Regions from separate parts of the Mesorhizobium sp. WSM4844 genome, predicted to be linked through region 1. Evidence: riboswitches for the same ligand, from Rfam matches in the RefSeq annotation. Region 1 holds a riboswitch; the other holds the start of a gene.
The links. Region 1 has a riboswitch for S-adenosylmethionine ahead of AC0L2A_RS21285 (O-succinylhomoserine sulfhydrylase). Riboswitches for the same ligand answer to the same signal wherever they lie in the genome.

Region 1 (3,406 bases):
CGGCGAGTGCCGCCGGTTCGGTCGAGGCAATATCGCTGTCCTTCAAGGCCACCAGCGAAAGCGGCGTCGTATAGTATTTGTTGGTGAAGGAGACCTGCTTCTTGCGCTCCTCGGTAATGCTCATGGACGCGATGATGGCGTCGAATTTTTTGGCCTGGAGCGCCGGGATCATGCCGTCCCAGTCCTGCGTGACAAGTTCGCATTCGACCTTCATCTGAGCGCAAAGCGCATTGGTGATGTCGATGTCGAAGCCGACGAGCTTGCCATCCGCGGTGATGGTGTTGAACGGCGGATAGGCGCCTTCAGTGGCGATCTTCAACTTTTCCTGTGCTTGCGCCGACAGCGACCCGACTGACATCGCCAGCATGACGGCTGTTGCTGCCGATGCGATCCATCTTGAAATCTGCATTTTTTGTTCCCCTTGTTCCAACCGTATTGACGGCTAAGACAGCCAAGCACGACCCGTAAGGTCAGGCAAGCATGGTCTGATCATAGTGGGCGATCAGCGCGCGGCGCGAAAATGCTTGGACAGTTTCAGGCCCTGCGCCTGATAGTTCGAGCCGAGATCTGTGCCGTAGAGCGCCTGCGGCCGCTTCAGCATGTGCTCGTAGACCAGCCGTCCGACGATCTGGCCGTGATCGAGGATGAACGGCACTTCGTGGCTGCGCACTTCGAGCACGGCCCGGCTGCCGGTGCCGCCCGAGGCCGAATGGCCGAAACCCGGATCGAAGAAACCGGCATAGTGGACGCGGAATTCGCCGACCAGCGGATCGAAGGGCGTCATCTCGGCGGCATAGAGCGGCGGCACATGCACCGCTTCCTGGCTGACGAGGATATAAAATTCGTCCGGATCGAGCACCAGTTCGCCGGCGCCGCTCTTGTAGAGCGGGTCCCAGAAATCGACGACATCCTGCGCGGCGCGCTTGTCGACATCGACCAGGCCGGTGTGGTGCTTGCCGCGGTAGCCGACCAGCCCGTCCTTGTCGCCATCGAGGTCGATCGACAGTGCGATGCCGCCGCCGGAAATGTTCGGCGGCTCGGTGGCGACGAGCGTCTCGGCACGGTGCAATTCGTGCAGCTCGCTTTCCGACAAAAGCGCATTGCCGGTGCGGAACCGGATCTGCGACAGCCGCGAGCCGGCGCGGACGACGATCGGAAAGGTGCGCGGGCTGACTTCGAGATAGAGCGGGCCGTTGTAGCCGGCAGCGATTTTGTCGAACTCGTGGCCGCGATCGGTCATCACCCGGGTGAAGATGTCGAGCCGCCCGGTCGAGCTTTTTGGGTTGGCCGAGGCGGAAATGTTTGCCGGAAGCGCCAGGCTCTCGAGCAGCGGCACGATATAGACGCAGCCCGTCTCCAGCACCGCACCATCGGTGAGATTGATTTCGTGCAGCTTCAGGCGGTCGAGTTTTTCAGCAACCCTGTGGTTGGGGCCGGGCAGGAAGGAGGCGCGCACCCGCCAGGCCTTGTCGCCAAGCCTGAGGTCGAGGCTGGCCGGCTGGACCTGGTCGGCGTCGAGCGCGCGCGGCGACTTCAGCGCGCCCGACTGGTACAGGGCGGAAATATCCTGATCCGGAAGAATGCCTGTTTGCCGCAAAGTCTGGCTCCGCTCGAAGGCCGGGCGTGGTCTCGTCTTGTCGCAGGTTCTTGCCGTGGAACCCGCTGGTACAAACCTCTTAATCATGCCGGCAATTGACGCAAGCGCGGTGCAGGTCTAAAGGATCGTTATCCCGTGGTGATTTGGCCGGTCGGCTTGCAGCCACGTTAAACAAGTCGCTAAAGGACCGTCGGGCCGAAAGGCCGTACGACCGGTTGCGACTTTCGCGGCCGGTTTTTTTGTGTTTGGACCATTTTTTGTGTTTGGAACAAGGTGATGACGAGCAAAACGCGCAACTGGAAGCCTCAGACCGCCCTCGTGCATGCAGGAACGCTGCGTTCCGGCTTCGGCGAAACCTCCGAGGCGATGTATCTCACGCAAGGCTATGTCTACGACACGGCGCAGGCGGCGGAAGCCCGCTTCAAGGGCGAGGAACCGGGCTTCATCTATTCGCGCTATGCCAATCCGACGGTCGACATGTTCGAGAAGCGCATGTGTGCGCTGGAAGGTGCCGAAGATGCCCGCGCCACCGCATCCGGCATGGCGGCGGTGACGGCGGCGTTGCTGTGCAGTGCCCGGGCCGGCGACCACATCGTGGCGGCGCGCGCGCTGTTCGGCTCCTGTCGCTGGGTGGTCGAGACGCTGGCGCCGAAATACGGCATCGAGGCGACGCTGGTCGACGGCACCGACATCGCCAATTGGGAAAAGGCGGTCAGGCCCAACACCAAGTTGTTCTTCCTTGAAAGCCCGACCAATCCAACGCTGGAGGTCGTCGACATCGCAGCCGTAGCCTCGCTTGCCGATTCGATCGGCGCGCGGCTGATCGTCGACAACGTCTTTGCCACGCCCTTGCAGCAGAAGCCGTTGCAACTCGGCGCCCATATCGTCGTCTATTCGGCGACCAAGCACATCGACGGCCAGGGGCGCTGCCTCGGCGGCATCATCCTGTCGGACAAGAAGTGGATCGACGAGAATTTGCACGACTACTTCCGCCACACCGGTCCCAGCCTCTCGCCCTTCAATGCCTGGACGCTGCTGAAGGGCCTGGAGACGCTGCCGCTGCGCGTGCGCCAGCAGACGGAAAGTGCCGGCCGGATCGCGGACTTCCTCGCCGAGCGATCGGAAATTGTCCGCGTCATCTATCCCGGCCGCGCCGATCACCCGCAGGCGGCGATCGTCAAGAAGCAGATGTCGGGCGGCTCGACGCTGATCTGCCTCGACGTCAAGGGAGGCAAGCAGGCGGCCTTCGCCTTCCAGAACGCGCTCGATGTCGTGCTGATCTCCAACAATCTCGGTGACGCCAAGAGCCTGATCACCCATCCGGCGACGACGACACACAAGAATCTGAGCGACGAGGCGCGGGCCGAACTTGGCATCGGGCCAGGCACGCTCAGGCTGTCCGTCGGACTGGAGGACATTGACGACCTGCTCGAAGACATCGAGCAGGCCTTGAAAGCCGCGAGCTAGGGATACGCGCCGAACTGCTGCGCTCTGATCTGCAAAGCAGGCGGGGTCAGGCGCGCGACGGCGTCTCTTCCAATTCCGCAACGGCGCTGGTTTGGATGGTCATCGTGTTGCCGCGCCAGTCGACGGCACCGCTGAGCCAGCCGCGCACCCAGATGGCGGGAAGCATCACGTCGCGCGCAACCATCGCCGGGATCATGCGCAGCGACAGGTGCCAGCCCTTGGCCGAGGCGAGAGCGCATTCCGGCAGATAGGCGACTATCAGCACGGCGATGGCGGTAGCCGGCAGGCTGAAACCGGCGCCTGCTGCCGCAACCAGCGCAAGCACCAGCGGCGGTGCCGCTC
Region 2 (3,406 bases), on a different contig from region 1:
GCCGAGTTGTTTCGCCCGCGCCAGCGTCGTTTCGCTGCGCGTCGAGATGGCGACATGACCGGCAAGGCCTTCGCGATGGATTACGCGGGCCAGCGACGAGCCGATCAGGCCGATGCCGACCAGCGCGATCTTTTCGAACATCGGTGATGTCATGGTGTTCTAGCTTTTCAGAAATGTCGCCAGCGACGCGACAACGCCGCGATTGGCCTCTTCGGTGCCGATGCTCATGCGCAGCGCATTCGGGAAGCCGTAGCCGGAAACGCGCCGCAATATGTAGCCGCGCGCACAGAGGTAATCGTCCGCGGCTGCCGCCGAATGTTTTTTGTCTTCGGGAAAGTGGATGAGGACGAAATTGCCGACGCTCGGCGTCACCCGCAGTCCGAGCCTGGTCAACTCCTCGCTCACCCAGGTCAGCCAGGTCTCGTTATGCGCCACGCTTCGCTCGACATGGGCACGGTCGCGGATCGCGGCAATGCCGGCCTCGATCGCCGTCGCGTTGACGTTGAAGGGACCCCGCACCCGGTTGATCGCATCGATGACATGCAACGGTGCATACATCCAGCCGATCCGCGCGCCGCCGAGGCCGAGCTTGGAGAAGGTGCGGGTCATGACCACGTTTTCCGCGCCAGCCACCAGTTCGACGCCGGCTTCATAGTCGTTGCGGCGGACATATTCGGCATAGGCTGCATCAAGCACCAGAAGCACGTTTCGAGGCAGGCTGGCATGCAGGCGGCGCACCTCCTGGAACGGCAAATAGGTGCCGGTCGGGTTGTTGGGATTGGCGAGGAAAATGATCCTGGTACGCGCCGTCACCGCAGCGAGGATCGCGTCGACGTCGGCGCGCTCATTGGTTTCCTTGACCGAGACCGGGACAGCACCTGCCGACTGGATATAGATCTTGTAGACCATGAAGCCGTGTTCGGTGATCACAGCCTCGTCGCCGGGTGCGAGATAGGTCTGCGCAAGCAGGCCCAGAATCTCGTCGGAACCGTTGGAACAGACGATGTTCGCCGGATTGAGGCCATGCACCTCGGCGATCGCCTCCCGCAGGCGCCTGGCGGTGCCGTCGGGATATATGTCGAGCTTGGCCGCAACGTCGCGCGCGGCTTCTATCGCCTTCGGCGAGGGGCCGAGCGGATTCTCGTTCGACGACAATTTATGGACCTTGGCAACGCCGGCCGGCGCCGTGCTTTTGCCCGGCACATAGGCCTCGATCTCCATGATCCCCGGGCGGGGCGTTGGACGTGCCTGATCCGATGCCTGGTTCATATTGCAAAAATCCGTCGAGAACGCTTCCGCTGCTCCAACGCGATGCGAATTTCGGATCCGCCACACTGGAAGCCGCCGCGGAAATACAAGTCGTGGCCTGGAATGTCGAGAGGCGGCAATGATCGGTGCGTGACTGGCCGTTGACGCCGAGGCGCGCCGGTCCTAAAGAAAGGCGAAATCCCGTGGTGATTTGGCCGGTCGGCTTGCAGCCACGTTAAACAACTCGCTAAAGGGCCGTTTGCATCTTGTAACCGGCTTTGCGAAGGCAATGCCGGTTTTTTTGTTGTCCGCAGCCGGCCGGACAGTCGCATCGACCCGAAAATCGCAATCGACTTTCGGAAAACACGATGGGTTAATGTAAGAGGATGCGATGGTCGCGCTGCGCACGAAAAGGACCAACAACGAGGCCGTCGAGCCGTCGAGCCCGGTGTTGCGTTTCGATGCCGACAAGCCGCTCAAGCTCGATGCCGGCACGCTGCTGTCACCGTTCCAGATCGCCTACAAGACTTACGGCACGCTCAACGACGCCCGCTCCAACGCCATCCTCGTCTGCCATGCACTGACCGGCGACCAGCATGTCGCCAGCACCAATCCAGTGACCGGCAAGCCGGGCTGGTGGGAAGTGCTGATCGGCCCCGGCAAGATCATCGACACCAGCCGCTTCTTCGTCATCTGCTCGAACGTCATCGGCGGCTGCCTCGGCTCGACCGGCCCCGCCTCGACCAATCCAGTCTCCGGCAAGTCCTACGGGCTCGACCTGCCGATCATCACCATCCGCGACATGGTGCGGGCGCAGTTGATGCTGGTCGACCATTTCGGCATCGAAAAACTGTTTTCGGTGCTCGGCGGCTCGATGGGCGGCATGCAGGTGCTGCAATGGGCGTCGAGCTATCCGGAGCGCGTTTTCTCAGCGCTGCCGATCGCCACCGGCGCGCGCCATTCCTCGCAGAACATCGCCTTCCATGAGGTCGGCCGGCAAGCGGTGATGGCCGATCCCGACTGGCATGGCGGCAAGTATTTCGAGCAGGGCAAGCGCCCGGAAAAGGGACTGGCTGTGGCGCGCATGGCCGCTCACATCACCTATCTGTCGGAGGCGGCCCTGCACCGGAAGTTTGGCCGCAACCTGCAGGACCGTGAAGCGCTCACCTTCGGTTTCGACGCCGACTTCCAGATTGAGAGCTATCTGCGCCATCAGGGCATGACCTTCGTAGACCGCTTCGACGCCAACTCCTATCTCTACATGACCCGGGCGATGGACTATTTCGACCTCGCCGCCGATCATGGCGGCCGGCTGGCCGACGCCTTTGCCGGCACCAGGACCCGTTTCTGCCTGGTCTCCTTCACCAGCGACTGGCTGTTCCCGACCGAGGAGAGCCGCTCGGTCGTTCACGCGCTGAACGCGGCCGGCGCCTCGGTGTCCTTCGTCGAGATCGAGACCGATCGCGGCCACGACGCCTTCCTGCTCGACGAGCCGGAGCTGTTCGCCGCCATCAACGGCTTCATCGCGTCGGCGGCCCGCGCTAGGGGGCTCAGCGCATGACCCTGAAAAATTGCAGGCTTTCCGGACCGGCATCTTGCGCCAGGCAGCAGCGCATGACGCCTGAAGTTTGCAGGCTTTTCGGATCAAGGTCATGCGCCAGTCAAAGGCCACGATCATGAGTGTCAACCACGCCCAGCGCGTCGACCTCGAAGTCGTCGCCGATCTCATCCCGCCGCAGTCGCGGGTGCTGGACGTCGGCTCCGGTGATGGCCTGCTGCTCGAATTGCTGCAGGCAACGAAGCAGGTCGACGGCCGTGGGATGGAACTGTCGCAGCGCGGCGTCAACGAATGCGTGGCACGCGGCCTGTCCGTCATCCAGGGCGACGCCGACAAGGACCTCAAATTCTATCCCGACAAGGGTTTTGATTTCGTCGTCCTGTCGCAGACCTTGCAGGCGACCCGCAACCCGAAGCTGGTGCTCGACGAGTTGCTCAGGATCGGCAAGCACGCCATCGTCTCCTTCCCCAATTTCGGCCACTGGCGGGTACGCCTTTCGCTGTTCGTCGAAGGGCGGATGCCGGTGACCAAGGACCTGCCCTATTCCTGGTACGACACGCCCAACATCCATTTCTGCACCATCCGCGACTTCGTCAATCT

Region 2: it holds a riboswitch for S-adenosylmethionine, as region 1 does, so the genes downstream of both, metX (homoserine O-acetyltransferase MetX) here and AC0L2A_RS21285 (O-succinylhomoserine sulfhydrylase) in region 1, are expected to answer to the same signal.

The regions. Positions count from the first base shown of each region.
Region 1 is NZ_JBVVQB010000028.1:43,940-47,345, reverse strand. It holds gene AC0L2A_RS21295 (ABC transporter substrate-binding protein) at 1-409, opposite strand, end outside; gene AC0L2A_RS21290 (2'-deoxycytidine 5'-triphosphate deaminase) at 503-1,597, opposite strand; SAM riboswitch at 1,723-1,800, shown strand; gene AC0L2A_RS21285 (O-succinylhomoserine sulfhydrylase) at 1,874-3,064, shown strand; gene AC0L2A_RS21280 (glycosyltransferase) at 3,111-3,406, opposite strand, start outside.
Region 2 is NZ_JBVVQB010000031.1:49,153-52,558, forward strand. It holds gene AC0L2A_RS22475 (prephenate/arogenate dehydrogenase family protein) at 1-153, opposite strand, end outside; gene hisC (histidinol-phosphate transaminase) at 160-1,269, opposite strand; SAM riboswitch at 1,442-1,519, shown strand; gene metX (homoserine O-acetyltransferase MetX) at 1,640-2,809, shown strand; gene metW (methionine biosynthesis protein MetW) at 2,925-3,406, shown strand, end outside.